3 regions of the Rummeliibacillus sp. TYF-LIM-RU47 genome follow, and region 1 is predicted to be linked to each of the others. Evidence: riboswitches for the same ligand, from Rfam matches in the RefSeq annotation. Region 1 holds a riboswitch; each other region holds the start of a gene.
The links. A riboswitch is a leader RNA that binds a small molecule or an ion and turns the genes downstream of it on or off. The one in region 1 is predicted to bind S-adenosylmethionine.
Positions count from the first base shown of each region.

Region 2: it holds a riboswitch for S-adenosylmethionine, as region 1 does, so the genes downstream of both, F0527_RS12250 (methionine ABC transporter ATP-binding protein) here and F0527_RS07910 (methionine ABC transporter ATP-binding protein) in region 1, are expected to answer to the same signal.
Region 3: it holds a riboswitch for S-adenosylmethionine, as region 1 does, so the genes downstream of both, metK (methionine adenosyltransferase) here and F0527_RS07910 (methionine ABC transporter ATP-binding protein) in region 1, are expected to answer to the same signal.

Region 1 covers NZ_VVIR01000001.1:1,568,968-1,573,553, forward strand. Annotated here, with positions in the region: gene F0527_RS07900 (alkaline phosphatase) at 1-61, opposite strand, end outside; gene F0527_RS07905 (PA2928 family protein) at 407-1,732, shown strand; SAM riboswitch class I at 2,366-2,466, shown strand; SAM riboswitch class I at 2,610-2,712, shown strand; gene F0527_RS07910 (methionine ABC transporter ATP-binding protein) at 2,809-3,840, shown strand; gene F0527_RS07915 (methionine ABC transporter permease) at 3,830-4,480, shown strand; gene F0527_RS07920 (MetQ/NlpA family ABC transporter substrate-binding protein) at 4,499-4,586, shown strand, end outside.
Region 2 covers NZ_VVIR01000002.1:186,234-190,819, forward strand. Annotated here, with positions in the region: gene gcvH (glycine cleavage system protein GcvH) at 1-350, shown strand, start outside; gene F0527_RS12240 (toprim domain-containing protein) at 439-780, shown strand; gene F0527_RS12245 (thioredoxin family protein) at 795-1,103, shown strand; SAM riboswitch class I at 1,160-1,265, shown strand; gene F0527_RS12250 (methionine ABC transporter ATP-binding protein) at 1,355-2,380, shown strand; gene F0527_RS12255 (methionine ABC transporter permease) at 2,370-3,038, shown strand; gene F0527_RS12260 (MetQ/NlpA family ABC transporter substrate-binding protein) at 3,090-3,908, shown strand; gene gltC (glutamate biosynthesis transcriptional regulator GltC) at 3,946-4,586, opposite strand, start outside.
Region 3 covers NZ_VVIR01000001.1:2,209,457-2,214,042, reverse strand. Annotated here, with positions in the region: gene F0527_RS11105 (alpha/beta hydrolase family protein) at 1-49, shown strand, start outside; gene F0527_RS11100 (hypothetical protein) at 67-522, shown strand; gene pckA (phosphoenolpyruvate carboxykinase (ATP)) at 614-2,200, opposite strand; SAM riboswitch class I at 2,479-2,596, shown strand; gene metK (methionine adenosyltransferase) at 2,844-4,037, shown strand; gene F0527_RS11085 (YiaA/YiaB family protein) at 4,289-4,586, shown strand, end outside.

The DNA of each region.
Region 1 (4,586 bases):
TAAGTGCTAGAGTAGATACGGCTGCAATCGAGATTAGCTTTTTTGATAAGAATGATTTCATGAATAACATTTCCTCCTTTATTTGGTCTAACTATACTTTAATCAATTATTATTAAGCAGATATTGATAGAAAGATAAGATATTGTAAAGAAGGGGTATTTTGGTTAAAAAATTTTTGGGAGGGACTATTTTAATAGAGATCCAGCTTTTGTGACGAAAGTATGTTGAAAATAGCTGGCTTCAGGAAATATGCCAGCTATTTTTCTAGCTATAGGTGCTCTGCAACAACAGATGAGAGTTGGTAGAGGCTGGTGAGGCAAATCTTGGGTCATGTACATGTGAAAACTGTGAGAAATAGGAAGAGAATGATATAATTAAGTAAAATATTAATTAAAAGGATTGGAAAATGGATATAATAACAAATTTTTTTGAAAAGTGGCTAATACTACTAAACTTTAATACTAATATAATACATAATACGGCTCTAATCATACTCTACCTCCGTTTATTATATTTGCCTATCAAGATGATTTATATAGTAGCGAAGAAGAGAAACGAAGAAACTGAGCCTTCTTCAATAATTAAGATTTTTAAAAAATTAATTATTGTACTGTTCTTTAATTTTCTACTCGGTTCGGCCTTACTCAAGTTCCTGCAGCCAAATTATCTAGCCAATTGGATGCCAACAGGTTGGCGGTCTGATTACATTCTGTTAACAGTGATTGCTGCCTTAGTTATCCTATTATTATTTATTTTTATACCTCGCCAAATTTATCAATTGAAGAAAAAAGAACAAACCTTAGGTAAAATGTTCTTCAAATTCAGCTCGTTTTTAATAACGGTGTTTTTCGTTTTTTCATGCCTGTTATGGGGTTTTAATGGACTTTTCGCACCTAAAAGAATCGAATTAGAATCACCTGTTGTACTATTCGATTTAAAAGGAAAGCCAATATCCGTCGTTAAAATAAGTAAAACTACTCCCAATGGAACAGAAAATGGAATAACCACCAACTTCAAAGGCTTCTTAATGAGTGCTATTGATCTTCATACTGGCAAAAAGCTTTGGAGTAGGATCTCTACTTGGCAAGAATACTTAATAGGAGAGACTAGTGAAGGCTTGTTGTTGTTAAATAATAAAAAGAAAACCCTTTATTTTATAGATCCCAAGACAGGGAAAAAGCAAGCAGATGAAAAAGACTTTCTGCATAAATTCCCTGTATTAGCAGATAATTTAAGCTACATGTATACTGACTATTCCATTAAAGGTCCAAATAAAGTCTATCTTTACGGCTTAGATGGTCGTTATTTTAAATTAAATTTAGCTACGAATGAGATAAAAGAAGATCCGGGTTATGCTGATAAAATACGTACTTTACCTGTAGGATGGGATGAACGTGTAGCTGGCGTTGAAAAGCGAAGCGATAAAATAAAAAAACTTTACCCCGAGCTAATGGGCGTAAGGCTAGTTGAAAGTAAACCTGTTGAAAAGCAGCTCATTGTTTATCAGAAAAAGCGAAACGATAATCGTCAGACCTTAGCCTTGCTTGATCTTACAAAACGAGACTTGATCTGGGAGCAACTTTTAGATGCTCCACTTGAAAATGCCACTACTTCATTAGAAGTATTCGCTGACACAAAGTTTGTCTATGCTTGGACGGGGCGTTATCAATATAAAATCAACAAAGAGACAGGGAAAGTAGTTTATCAGTATGATTATAAGCTTGGAAAATAATTATTAAACGAAACTACTAAAGTCTCTTTCTTCTACTTTATTTACTCTAAACCATCTATAAAAGCCGATGAAATTCTACTTAGCTGTAAAATTTCATCGGCTTTTAAATTGGAAAGAGTATTTTTCCACTTTTATTTGTAAATTTCATATCCACTAGTAATCAAAAAAGAAAATAAACATAAACCTAAACAACCCAATGCAACACCCATAAAAATAAATGTTACTGTTAAATTTTTATTCATTGATCGGAAGAAATTAACTAAGAAAATGACTAAACAAATGATAAAGAAAGAAGTCCAATAAGGTAGCAATGTACGAGTAAGACCTAAAATAAGAAAATTAAGAAGAAATACAAAGCTTACAAGCAAAAAAAAAGTCAGTATTTTTTTCATAGAATTACTCCTTTGTAAAATGTGGGTAATAACATTTTAACAAAATTTTCTAAAATATATAGTGCTTATTAGATAAATAATCATTGAAAATAGATAAAAATAATAAATATATAAACCTCGTTAGTCTATATAAATAATAAAAGAAACAGCAATAAGAAAAATAAAAATCTTTTAAAATATTATTTTATATTGACAATTCAAAAATGACCATGTATAGTAAAAATCAATCAAATAATCATTTTTCTTATCCAGAGAAGCGGAGGGACTGGCCCTGTGAAGCTTCGGCAACGGACATATGCACCGTGCCAATTCCAGCAAGCGATTAAGCTTGGAAGATAAGAACACGTATTTGTACATATGAAGCCATATGTCTTTGTGTCCTTCTTCTTCCATGGAGAAGGATTTTTTTATGGCAAAATTAATTTGAAAGGGGGAATTAAAAACACAGTTTAGCAGATGTACCACATATACTTAATTAAATATTGCTCTTATCAAGAGAGGTGGAGGGACTGGCCCTTTGAAACCTCGGCAGCGGACATTTTTGCACCGTGCCAATTCCAGCAAGCGATTAAGCTTGGAAGATAAGAAGACGTTTCCGTACATATGAAGTCATATGTCTTACTGTCCTTCTTCTTCCATGGAGAAGGACTTTTTTGTTGAAAAAATCGGAAGGAGATTGAACGGATGATAGAATTCCAAAATGTTTCTAAAGTGTATAACAGCGGAGGAAAGGAGATACGAGCATTAAATTCGATTAATTTAAAAGTTAATAAAGGTGAAATATTTGGCGTAGTCGGCTTCAGTGGTGCAGGAAAAAGCTCCTTAATTCGTTGTGTAAATTCACTAGAAAAACCTACTTCCGGAAAAGTCATAGTAGACGGCCATGACTTAACAACCATTAGCAAAAAGCGAATTCGCGAAGTAAAGAAAAGCATTGGTATGGTATTTCAACACTTTAATTTGCTCAATTCCAAAACAGTATATGCAAATGTAGCCATGCCGCTTATTTTAAGTAAAGTTCCTAAGGATCAAATCAAACAAAGGGTTTCAGAATTACTTGAATTCGTTGGTTTAGGTGACAAAGCTCAAGTCTATCCTGATCAACTATCCGGCGGCCAGAAACAACGCGTAGGCATAGCGCGGGCTTTAGCAACACAGCCTTCAATTCTACTTTGTGATGAAGCGACCTCTGCTCTAGATCCACAGACAACGGGTTCCATATTGGAACTCTTGAAGAAGATTAACAAAGAGTATGGGATTACGATTTTAATGATCACGCATGAAATGGCTGTAATTCGAGAAATATGCGACAGAGTGGCTGTGATGGAAGCGGGGAAAGTGATCGAGGAAGGAACAGTATTTGATATCTTTTCCGCGCCGAAAACTAACACTGCTCAAAACTTTGTTAGTACCGTAATGCATGATCAAATTCCACCATCAATTCTCAATATGATGGAACGCAAGCAAGCACTAAATCATATTTTCCATATTACGTTTGTCGGCGAGTCTACAGGCAGTCCTTTTTTATCACAGTTATCTAAAATTCTCGATGTGGAAATCAATGTGCTATTCGGCAATATTACTGAACTGCAAGGTATTCCTTTTGGCAAACTGATTGTTGAAATCCAAGGAGCCGATACGGAAGTGAAACGAGCATTATCATATATGCAAGCTCAACAAATTCTTTACAAGGAAGTGGTAGCACATGCTAGTTAATTCTGAACAAATCATTGAAGCGCTCATTCAAACTATTCAAATGGTTGGTTTTTCATTTATCTTTTCAATCATTATCGGCCTTCCGCTAGGCATCCTGTTATTTGTCACTCGTAAAGGACAGATCATTGAGAACCTTCCAGTATTCACGGTTTTAAATGCAGTGATCAATGTTTTCCGATCTGTGCCCTTTATTATTTTGCTCGTAGCCATCATCCCAGTTACCCGGCTCATTGTCGGAACATCTATTGGAACATCTGCAGCTATTGTTCCACTAGTCTTCTACGCAGGCCCTTACATTGCTCGATTAGTTGAAAGCTCGCTACTAGAGGTTGATAAAGGTGTTTTAGAGGCGGCAGATGCTATGGGGGCTACTCCATTTCAGACAATTTTCAGGTTTTTACTGCCTGAGGCTCTTAGTTCACTTATTGTGAATTTTACCATCGCGACAATTGGTCTGATTGGCGCATCGGCTATGGCAGGAACCGTAGGCGGCGGTGGTATTGGCGACTTAGCCATAACGTTCGGCTATCAACGTTTTGATACGACCACCATGCTAATTACCGTAGCCATACTAATTGTTTTGGTTCAGGGGCTACAGTCATTTGGCAACATTTTATCGAAAAAAATAAGAAGAGGTTAATCTAAGGAGGAAATTAAAATGAAAAAATGTTTACTATCCATTCTTGTGCTGTCACTAGTTATTTTTACGGCAGCCTGTTCAAGCGAATCCAGCGGGAAGGAGGCAG
Region 2 (4,586 bases), on a different contig from region 1:
AAGAGCATGAATGGGTGAAAACAGAAGACGGTAAAGTACGCATCGGCATTACAGAGTTCGCACAATCTGAACTTGGCGATATCGTATTCGTAGAACTTCCAGAAGTAGGCGACGAAATCGTAGCAGACGAACCATTTGGTAGTGTTGAATCTGTTAAAACAGTTTCAGAATTATACGCGCCAATCTCAGGTAAAGTAGTTGAAATCAATGGAGAGTTAGAAGACAGCCCTGAATTCGTTAACGAATCACCATATGAAAAAGCATGGATGGTTGTTGTAGAACCTTCAGATTCATCTCAAATCGATGCGCTATTATCTGCTGAACAATACGGCGAATTAATCGAAGAATAATCTTATTCAAGCGCCTCACTATTCTGTGTTGGCGCTTTTTATATCAACTGAGAATATCGTCTGACTATCCAATGAGGAGGTGCGGGCATTGCCTGATAAAGTGCTTATAGTAGAGGGAAGGCAGGATAAGCTTCAAATAGCACCTCTATTGACAGAAAGCATTCCAATTATATGCACCAATGGAACGATTAGCGCAAGCAAGCTAGAAGAGTTGCTAACCCCTTACGAACAATATGATTTATACACATTATTCGATGAAGATTACTCAGGCGACCGCTTGCGGGCACTGATGAAAAAAGAGTATCCAGAGGCATATCATTTGCGTACACTCTCCTTATATAGACAGGTAGAAACGACTCCAAGAAAATATTTGGCAAGGGTCTTGTTAGCAGCAGATTTCGAAATTGACCCTGCTTATTTTATAGAATAGGGATGATCCAATCGATGCAAGAATGGTCAATTGAAGAATGGGAAAACACGAAAAAAAGCGGCCAATTGTGCGCTTTTTATCTCTATACGCCCATGTGTGGTACATGCATGGTTGCCTCTAAAATGATGGAGGTCATCCAGCAGACATTCCCACAAATCCCAATGGGCAAAATCAATTTGAATTATGCTGAAGAACTGGCATATGAATATCAGGTGGAAAGTGTTCCTTGCCTGTTAATCGCTGAAGCTGGCGAAGTGCATGACAAAATATACGCTTTTCAGTCTGTGTCATATTTGTTTGAAAAGTTTCAAAAAAAGGATTGACGAACAAAATTCAGCATGTTAAAGTAACTAGCATAACCTAATTAAATATTGCGTTGCTCTTATTAAGAGAGGTGGAGGGAAGTGCCCTATGAAGCCCGGCAACCGTCACAGTTTGTGATATGGTGCCAATTCACACAAAGTGTAAACTTTGGAAGATGAGAGAACGGTTTTCGTATAAATACAATACGTAAGGCCTTTCTGTTTATCTTTAACAGAAAGGCCTTATTTTTTTTGATGAAAGGGGTTTGGCTATGATTCTCTTAAAGAATGTACTAAAAAAATATAAAACAGCAAGTGGATCCCTTACAGCTGTCCAAGATGCCAATTTGACGATCGGAAAAGGTGAAATATTTGGAATTATCGGTTACAGCGGTGCTGGTAAGAGTACAATGATTCGTTTGTTAAACGGGTTGGAAAAACCGACTTCAGGCACCGTACAAGTGAGCGGGTACGATATATCCACCATTAAAGGAAAAGAGCTGAGACAGGCAAGACAGAAGATCAGCATGATATTCCAGCATTTCAACCTGCTATGGTCGCGGACTGTGGAAGAAAATATCGCCTTCCCTCTTGAAATAGCGGGCGTTGGAAAAGAGGCACGCCAAAAGCGAGTAAGCGAATTAGTTGAAATGGTTGGCTTAAAGGGAAGAGAGAAAGCTTATCCATCCCAATTGTCAGGTGGGCAAAAACAGCGCGTAGGCATTGCAAGGGCATTAGCCAATAATCCAGAAGTGTTGCTTTGTGACGAAGCAACCTCAGCGCTTGATCCGGAAACAACAGATGCGATCCTAGATTTGCTTTTAGACATTAATGAAAAGCTGGGCATTACAGTTGTGCTTATCACACACGAAATGCATGTTATCCGCAAAATCTGTCATCGAGTGGCCGTGATGGAGGCTGGACAAATCGTAGAGCAAGGTAATGTTCTAGAAGTGTTCCAATCGCCAAAAGCAGACATCACAAAAAAATTCGTTTCTCAGGTAACAGAGTCGGCAGAACATAAAGAATCGATTTCACAAATGCTGGATGATCCAAACAGCCAATTAATTCAGCTGACATTTGTCGGCAAGAAAGCTGAGCAGCCAGTGATTTCACATCTGATTCGCACATTCGATGTGGATGTAAATATTGTGCACGGAAATATTTCCGCTACCAAAAGCGGTCCATATGGCACACTGATCGTTCGCATTGCAGGCAATGAAGAAAATATAAATAAAGCCATTCAATACTTAGATGGGGAAGACGTTAAATCGGAGGTGATCCAACATGCTAACTAAGTTATTTCCAAATGTGGATTGGCTAGCAATGTGGGAAGCAACACAGGAAACTATTTATATGACAGTAGTCTCAACTGTGTTCACCTTTGTCATTGGACTTTTATTAGGAATTATCCTATTTTTGAGCAGTCCCAATCAATTATGGGCAAATAAGCTAGTCAATTGGCTGACAGGATCAGTCGTGAATATTTTCCGCTCTATTCCATTTATTATCCTGGTCATCCTCCTTATCCCATTTACTAACATGCTATTGGGAACGATTCGAGGAGCGAACGCAGCATTGCCGGCATTAATTATCGGCGCTGCACCTTTCTACGCGAGACTAGTATTGATTTCTTTCCGGGAGATTGATAAAGGGGTGATCGAGGCAGTCAGATCTATGGGCGCTAAAACAAGCACATTGATTTGGAAAGTCTTAATCCCAGAATCATGGCCAGCTTTAATCTCTGGCATTACAGTGACAGCTGTAGCATTAGTCGGCTATACAGCAATGGCGGGCATCATTGGAGCAGGAGGCCTAGGCGACTTAGCCTTTTTAGATGGATTCCAACGTAGCCGTACCGACGTCGTATTCGTTGCCACTGTGTTTATATTAGTCATCGTGTTTGTTATCCAAATAGTGGGTGACTTTATTACAGCAAGGCTTGATAAACGATAATTTGGTTGAACCGTTCAGACGTTCACATAAAACGAAAGGGAGTTATGAAAAATGAAGAAACTTGTAGCAGGAATTCTTACCGCATCGTTGGCACTTAGCCTAGCAGCATGCGGAAACAAAGACAAAGCAGGATCAGACAAAGAATTGGTAGTGGGTGCATCTAATACACCACATGCTATCATTTTGGAAAAAGCGAAGCCTATTCTTAAAAAAGAAGGCATTGATTTGAAGATTGAAAAATATCAAGATTATGTTTTACCGAACAAAGATTTAAATTCGGACGATCTGGATGCCAACTACTTCCAGCACATTCCGTATCTTGAAGAACAAATGAAAGACAATAACTATGATTTTGCGATTGCCGGCAAGATTCACATCGAACCAATCGGCGTCTATTCACAAAAATATAAATCACTTGATAAGTTGCCAGATGGAGCGACTATTCTAATCTCCAACTCTGTGACTGACCAAGGTCGTACACTTCAATTGCTTCAAGCAAACAAGTTGATTACGCTTAAAAAAGGTGTAGATCCTACTAAAGCAGTCATTAAAGATATTGATGAAAATCCGAAACACTTAAAAATCGATGGCGGCACTGCACCTGAAATGCTAGTGCAAATGTACAAAAACGGGGAAGGCGATGCAGTTGTCATCAACTCTAATTTCGCCATTGATGCTGGTTTAGTCCCAACAAAAGATGCTATTGCTATTGAAAGCTCTGATTCACCATATGTAAACGTAGTAGCAGTGAAGAAGAAAAATAAAGACAACAAAGCAGTGAAAAAACTAGTAGATGCCCTTCATTCAAAAGAAATCCAAGACTTCATTACGAAAGAATGGAAAGGGTCAGTTGTACCGGTTTCTAAATAAAACAAAAAGGTGTAAGCATTTAATGCATACACCTTTTTTATAATTTAAATTGCGATAGTCGTGAGAATAGTTGGCATACAAAGTCTAAAAAGATTTTTTCAGAAGGAGCCAGGTCACGATTGCGTGGATAGATAACCCCAACATTACGTGTGAATGGCGGATTGGTGAGCGTCAACTTAGCTGTACGACGAGGTGTAGCATCGTAAAATGCACTTTCCGGTAGTAAGCTTACGCCGATTCCTGCGGCAACCAAGCCCTTTAAAGCATCTAAATCTTCACCCATCGTTGTGATATGTGGTGTAAAACCGACGGATTTGCAAGCTTCTACAGCAACCTGGTGTAGTATGTAATCTCTAGGAAACACAACAAAAGGATCTTTGTGAAGGTCGGCCAATTGGATTTCCTTTTTATTTGCCAGACGATGATTTTCAGGGACCAAAGCGGCGATGTTTTCAGTAAAAAGTATTTTCATATCAATCGATTCTTCGTTTGCTGGAACGGGCCCTAAGAAAGCTAAGTTTAATTCACGATCCTTTACAGCCTGAATCAGATAGCGATAAGACCCTTGGCGTAATTGAAAGGAAACCGTCGGATGTTCTTTCTTGAAGGCTGATATGATGGTCGGCAGCAAAAAACTAGCCAGGCTTGTAGGAAAGCCGATTTTAATCGTTCCTTCTT
Region 3 (4,586 bases), 640 kb from region 1:
TAATCGCAATGTCCTCCGAGGGGCATGCCAATGGATGAAACTACAATAAAATAAGTAGGTGAAAAGATGGGTTATCTTAAAGCGACAAATGATGTAAGGCATAAAAGTGATACCTTGCCGTTTAAAAAACGCTATCCTTTCTGGCAGGAATTATGGGAGGTTTATTCTGGACCCTACAATGAGCTGCAGGTGCAAAATTGGAAGGAAGAAAGCGAGGCAATTCAAGAACTGGAACAATTCAGTTTTAGTTCACAGGATGAAGGCTTAGTAAAAATTCAGCGTGTCACCTTAAATGATAAAATAAGAGATTATTTTATTCACCACTCAGCCGATTCAAAAGAACAGTTAAAATGGTTTTCTATTCTGTTCCATGATGATCATGGAATAGAAGGCATTGAAATAAGAAATTACGCAGAAGAAATTTTCTTTAATCAAGTAACGAGAGAAGATGCCGAACCTATTCTCGAAATGTTTAAGAAATACGATACAGAAGCAGAATTTTTTCCAGATGATACAGATTAAAAAACCAAAAATCCCCGGCTAGCCTTGGGCCTGCCGGGGATTTTTTGCGATTTGGATTTACTTATAGGTTGTAAGCGATAAGTTGTAGCAATTAAACGATTGGCGCGCCTTTTTCAGAAATATCTTTTGAAATGACGCCGAATTTTTTAAAGTTTTCATGGAACATGCCAGCAAGTTCTTTAGCTTTTTGATCATAAGCATCTTTATCCGCCCATGCATTACGCGGATTTAAAACTTCTGTTGGCACTCCTTCGATTTGTGTAGGCATAGATAGACCAAAGAATGGATCTTGCTCTGTGAATACATTGTCTAGCTTGCCGTCGATTGCAGCACGAACCATTGTACGAGTATAAGATAGTTTCATACGGCTGCCTTCACCATAGCTGCCGCCAGTCCAGCCTGTATTAACTAAGAATACATTAGCTTCATGAGCATCGATTTTCTCACCCAACATTTCTGCGTATACAGAAGCATGCAGTGGGAAGAATGGAGCACCAAAGCATGTAGAGAATACTGGTTCTGGTTCTACGACACCGCGTTCTGTTCCAGGAATTTTGGAAGTGAAGCCAGATAAGAAATGATACATCGCTTGCTCTTTTGTTAATTTACTGATTGGAGGCAATACGCCAAACGCATCAGCTGTTAAGAAAATAATTGTTTTAGGGTGACCACCTACAGATGGACTTGCAATATTTTCGATATTTTGGATTGGGTATGCAGCACGTGTATTTTGAGTTAATGTAGTATCATCATAGTCAGGTATACGTGTTTCTGGATCAATCGTTACATTCTCAAGCACTGTGCCAAATTTGATAGCATTATAGATTTCAGGTTCTTTTTCAGCAGAAAGGTTGACTGTTTTCGCATAGCAGCCTCCTTCAATATTGAATACTCCATTGTCTGACCAGCCGTGCTCATCATCACCAATTAATTTGCGATTGCTGTCAGCAGATAAAGTCGTTTTACCTGTACCGGATAGGCCGAAGAATAATGCTACATCGCCTGATTCACCAACATTTGCAGAGCAGTGCATAGACAGAATACCTTGTTGTGGTAATAGGTAATTCATAATGCCGAAGATTGATTTTTTCATTTCGCCAGCATATTCTGTGCCGCCGATTAAAATAATGCGTTTTTCTAGAGATACGAGAATGAATGTTTCAGAAGATGTTCCGTCTACTGCTGGATCAGCTTTAAAGGTAGGAGCAGAAACAATAGTGAAATCTGCTTCATGTTCTTCTAATTCTTCAGCTGTAGGGCGGATGAATAATTGATGTGCAAATAAATTATGCCATGCGAATTCGTTCACAACACGAATGCCAAGACGGGATGAAGGGTCAGCACCCGCAAATCCTTTGAAAACAAAAATTTCTTCTTTTTCTTTTAAATAGTCTACTACTTTCGTATATAATGAATCGAAAACTTCTGAAGAAATAGGTTGATTGATTTTGCCCCAATCAATTTTGTCTTTAGAGGATTCTTCTTCTACCATAAATTTATCTTTAGGAGAACGTCCTGTATATTTGCCAGTTACTGCGCGAACAGCACCATCTACCGTTAAGATTGCTTCTCCACGTGAAGTTGCTTTTTCCACTAATTGTGGAACTGAAAGCTGTTCTAAAATATTGCGCCCTTGTAATAAATCATTCAGTTCATTCGCAATTTCTACTGAATTCATCTGTGTACGTACCATCCTTTTTATATTATTACCCTTGCTAAGTGGGTGAGTATTAATCATTTCGAGAATTAGTATAACACATTAAGCGTATTAGTCTATACTAATAACTCGTTATTTTTTAAAAGTTTTCTATATAAATTAATTCATTAATTTACTTTACGAAAACGCTTAACTACATCACACAACAAAATTCATCAAAAATCAACTTTTTTCTTTATTTTTCATCGAAAATTTGACTTTCTTGTTCAATTCGCTTACTATATGCTATAGAACGGATACTCTTATCCCGAGCTGGTGGAGGGTCAGGCCCTAAGAAACCCGGCAACCTGCATTTTATCAAGTGTTAAATGTGCTGGTGCTAATCTGATGCAAGGAATATTCCTTGAACGATAAGAGTGAAAGGTGCTTACGAAACATATCCTTTCCTCATTGTGCGAATGAGCGAAAGGTTTTTTTGTGTAAAAATTGAGGCAAATTGATTTTGTTTCATATTAATATATAGCATGTATGTAAGGGCACTTTCTATATCCTCGTGTTTAAAAAGCAGCTAAAGCTTGGCGTTTAATCCATTTAAACGGACATGGGTAATGAGTACCGTATCACTTTCGAGAGGATCTCGTTGATTTAGGAGGAAACCAACCAAATGACTAACAGAAGATTATTTACTTCAGAAAGCGTAACAGAAGGACATCCAGATAAAATTTGTGACCAAATTTCGGATGCCATTTTAGATGCCATTATTGCAAAAGACCCGAATGCGCGAGTTGCATGTGAAACAACTGTCACAACAGGCCTTGTCCTTGTTGCAGGAGAAGTGACGACCTCAACATACGTTGACATCAAAGGAATTGTAAGAGATACAGTAGCTGAAATTGGTTACACACGCGGTAAATACGGTTTCGATGCAGAAAACCTAGCAGTACTTGTAGCAATTGGCGAACAATCACCTGATATTGCACAAGGTGTAGACCAAGCACTGGAAGCTCGTGAAGGAAAAATGTCAGATGCAGATATCGAAGCAATTGGTGCAGGGGACCAAGGGTTGATGTTCGGCTATGCTTGCAATGAAACACCTGAGTTAATGCCGCTTCCAATCAGCTTAGCGCACAAATTGGCACGTCGTTTAACAGAGGTTCGCAAGACAGGTCAACTTGCATACTTGCGTCCGGATGGAAAAACACAAGTAACAATTGAGTATGATGAAAACAACCATCCAGTGCGTGTGGATACAATTGTTATCTCAACTCAACATGATGAAGATGTAACCTTAGAACAAATTCAACAAGATCTTAAATCAACAGTAATCAATAATGTAGTGCCAGCTGAATTACTGGATGAAAACACAAAATACTTCATTAACCCAACAGGCCGCTTTGTAATTGGTGGACCAAAAGGGGATGCAGGTCTTACAGGTCGCAAAATCATCGTCGACACATACGGTGGGTATGCGCGTCATGGCGGCGGTGCATTCTCAGGGAAAGATGCAACAAAAGTGGACCGATCTGGAGCATATGCAGCACGTTATGTAGCTAAAAATATTGTAGCTGCAGGCTTAGCAGAGCGCGCAGAAGTTCAATTAGCTTATGCGATCGGTGTAGCTCAGCCAGTTTCTATCTCTGTAGATACATTTGGTACAGGAAAGGTCACAGAAAGCGAATTAGTAGAAGCCGTGCGTGAGACATTTGATTTGCGTCCTGCAGGCATTATCAAAATGCTTGATCTTCGCCGTCCAATCTATAAACAAACAGCGGCTTATGGACACTTCGGTCGTGTTGATTTAAATGTACCTTGGGAAAATACAGATAAAGCTGAAGAATTGAAAGCTAAGTTTAAATAAATTGAATTTCATGCTATGGAGGTTTTTCCTCCTTGAAGCGATAAGCTGATTCTTATGAGAACCCTGTCACATTTGTGATAGGGTTTTTGGTTTTTATTCTCCATTATTCTTAATAGGGTGTGAACAAACCATTCTTTAAAAATAAAATGAAGACAAAATAAAAACCGTGCACACAGAGATGAATATAATTTCGGTTCATAACCTTTTCTCTCTTTGAATAAGTTAATAAGAAGTTCAAGGAGGAGAGATGGTTGAAAACAAATGAATTCTTTTTTCTCACATGGGCTGCTTTTTTAACCGGCTTTGGTTTTGTCTTAGTTGCGATTTGGAATACAGATTGGCAACTTGTTGAGCGAGGATTCTATACTATTTTGTTGGGGTGGATTACTTTTTCTGCTTTTTCACTTGTAAAGACAATTCGCGATCGGCACGACGGAATTAAAGTAACAAAAGAATATTTGCTCCTTTGTTATTTATCAACGATTGCTTCATTTGGAATAGGGATGATAAGTGTTTGGAATACAGAATGGGAGCTTGTCGAAAAGGGAT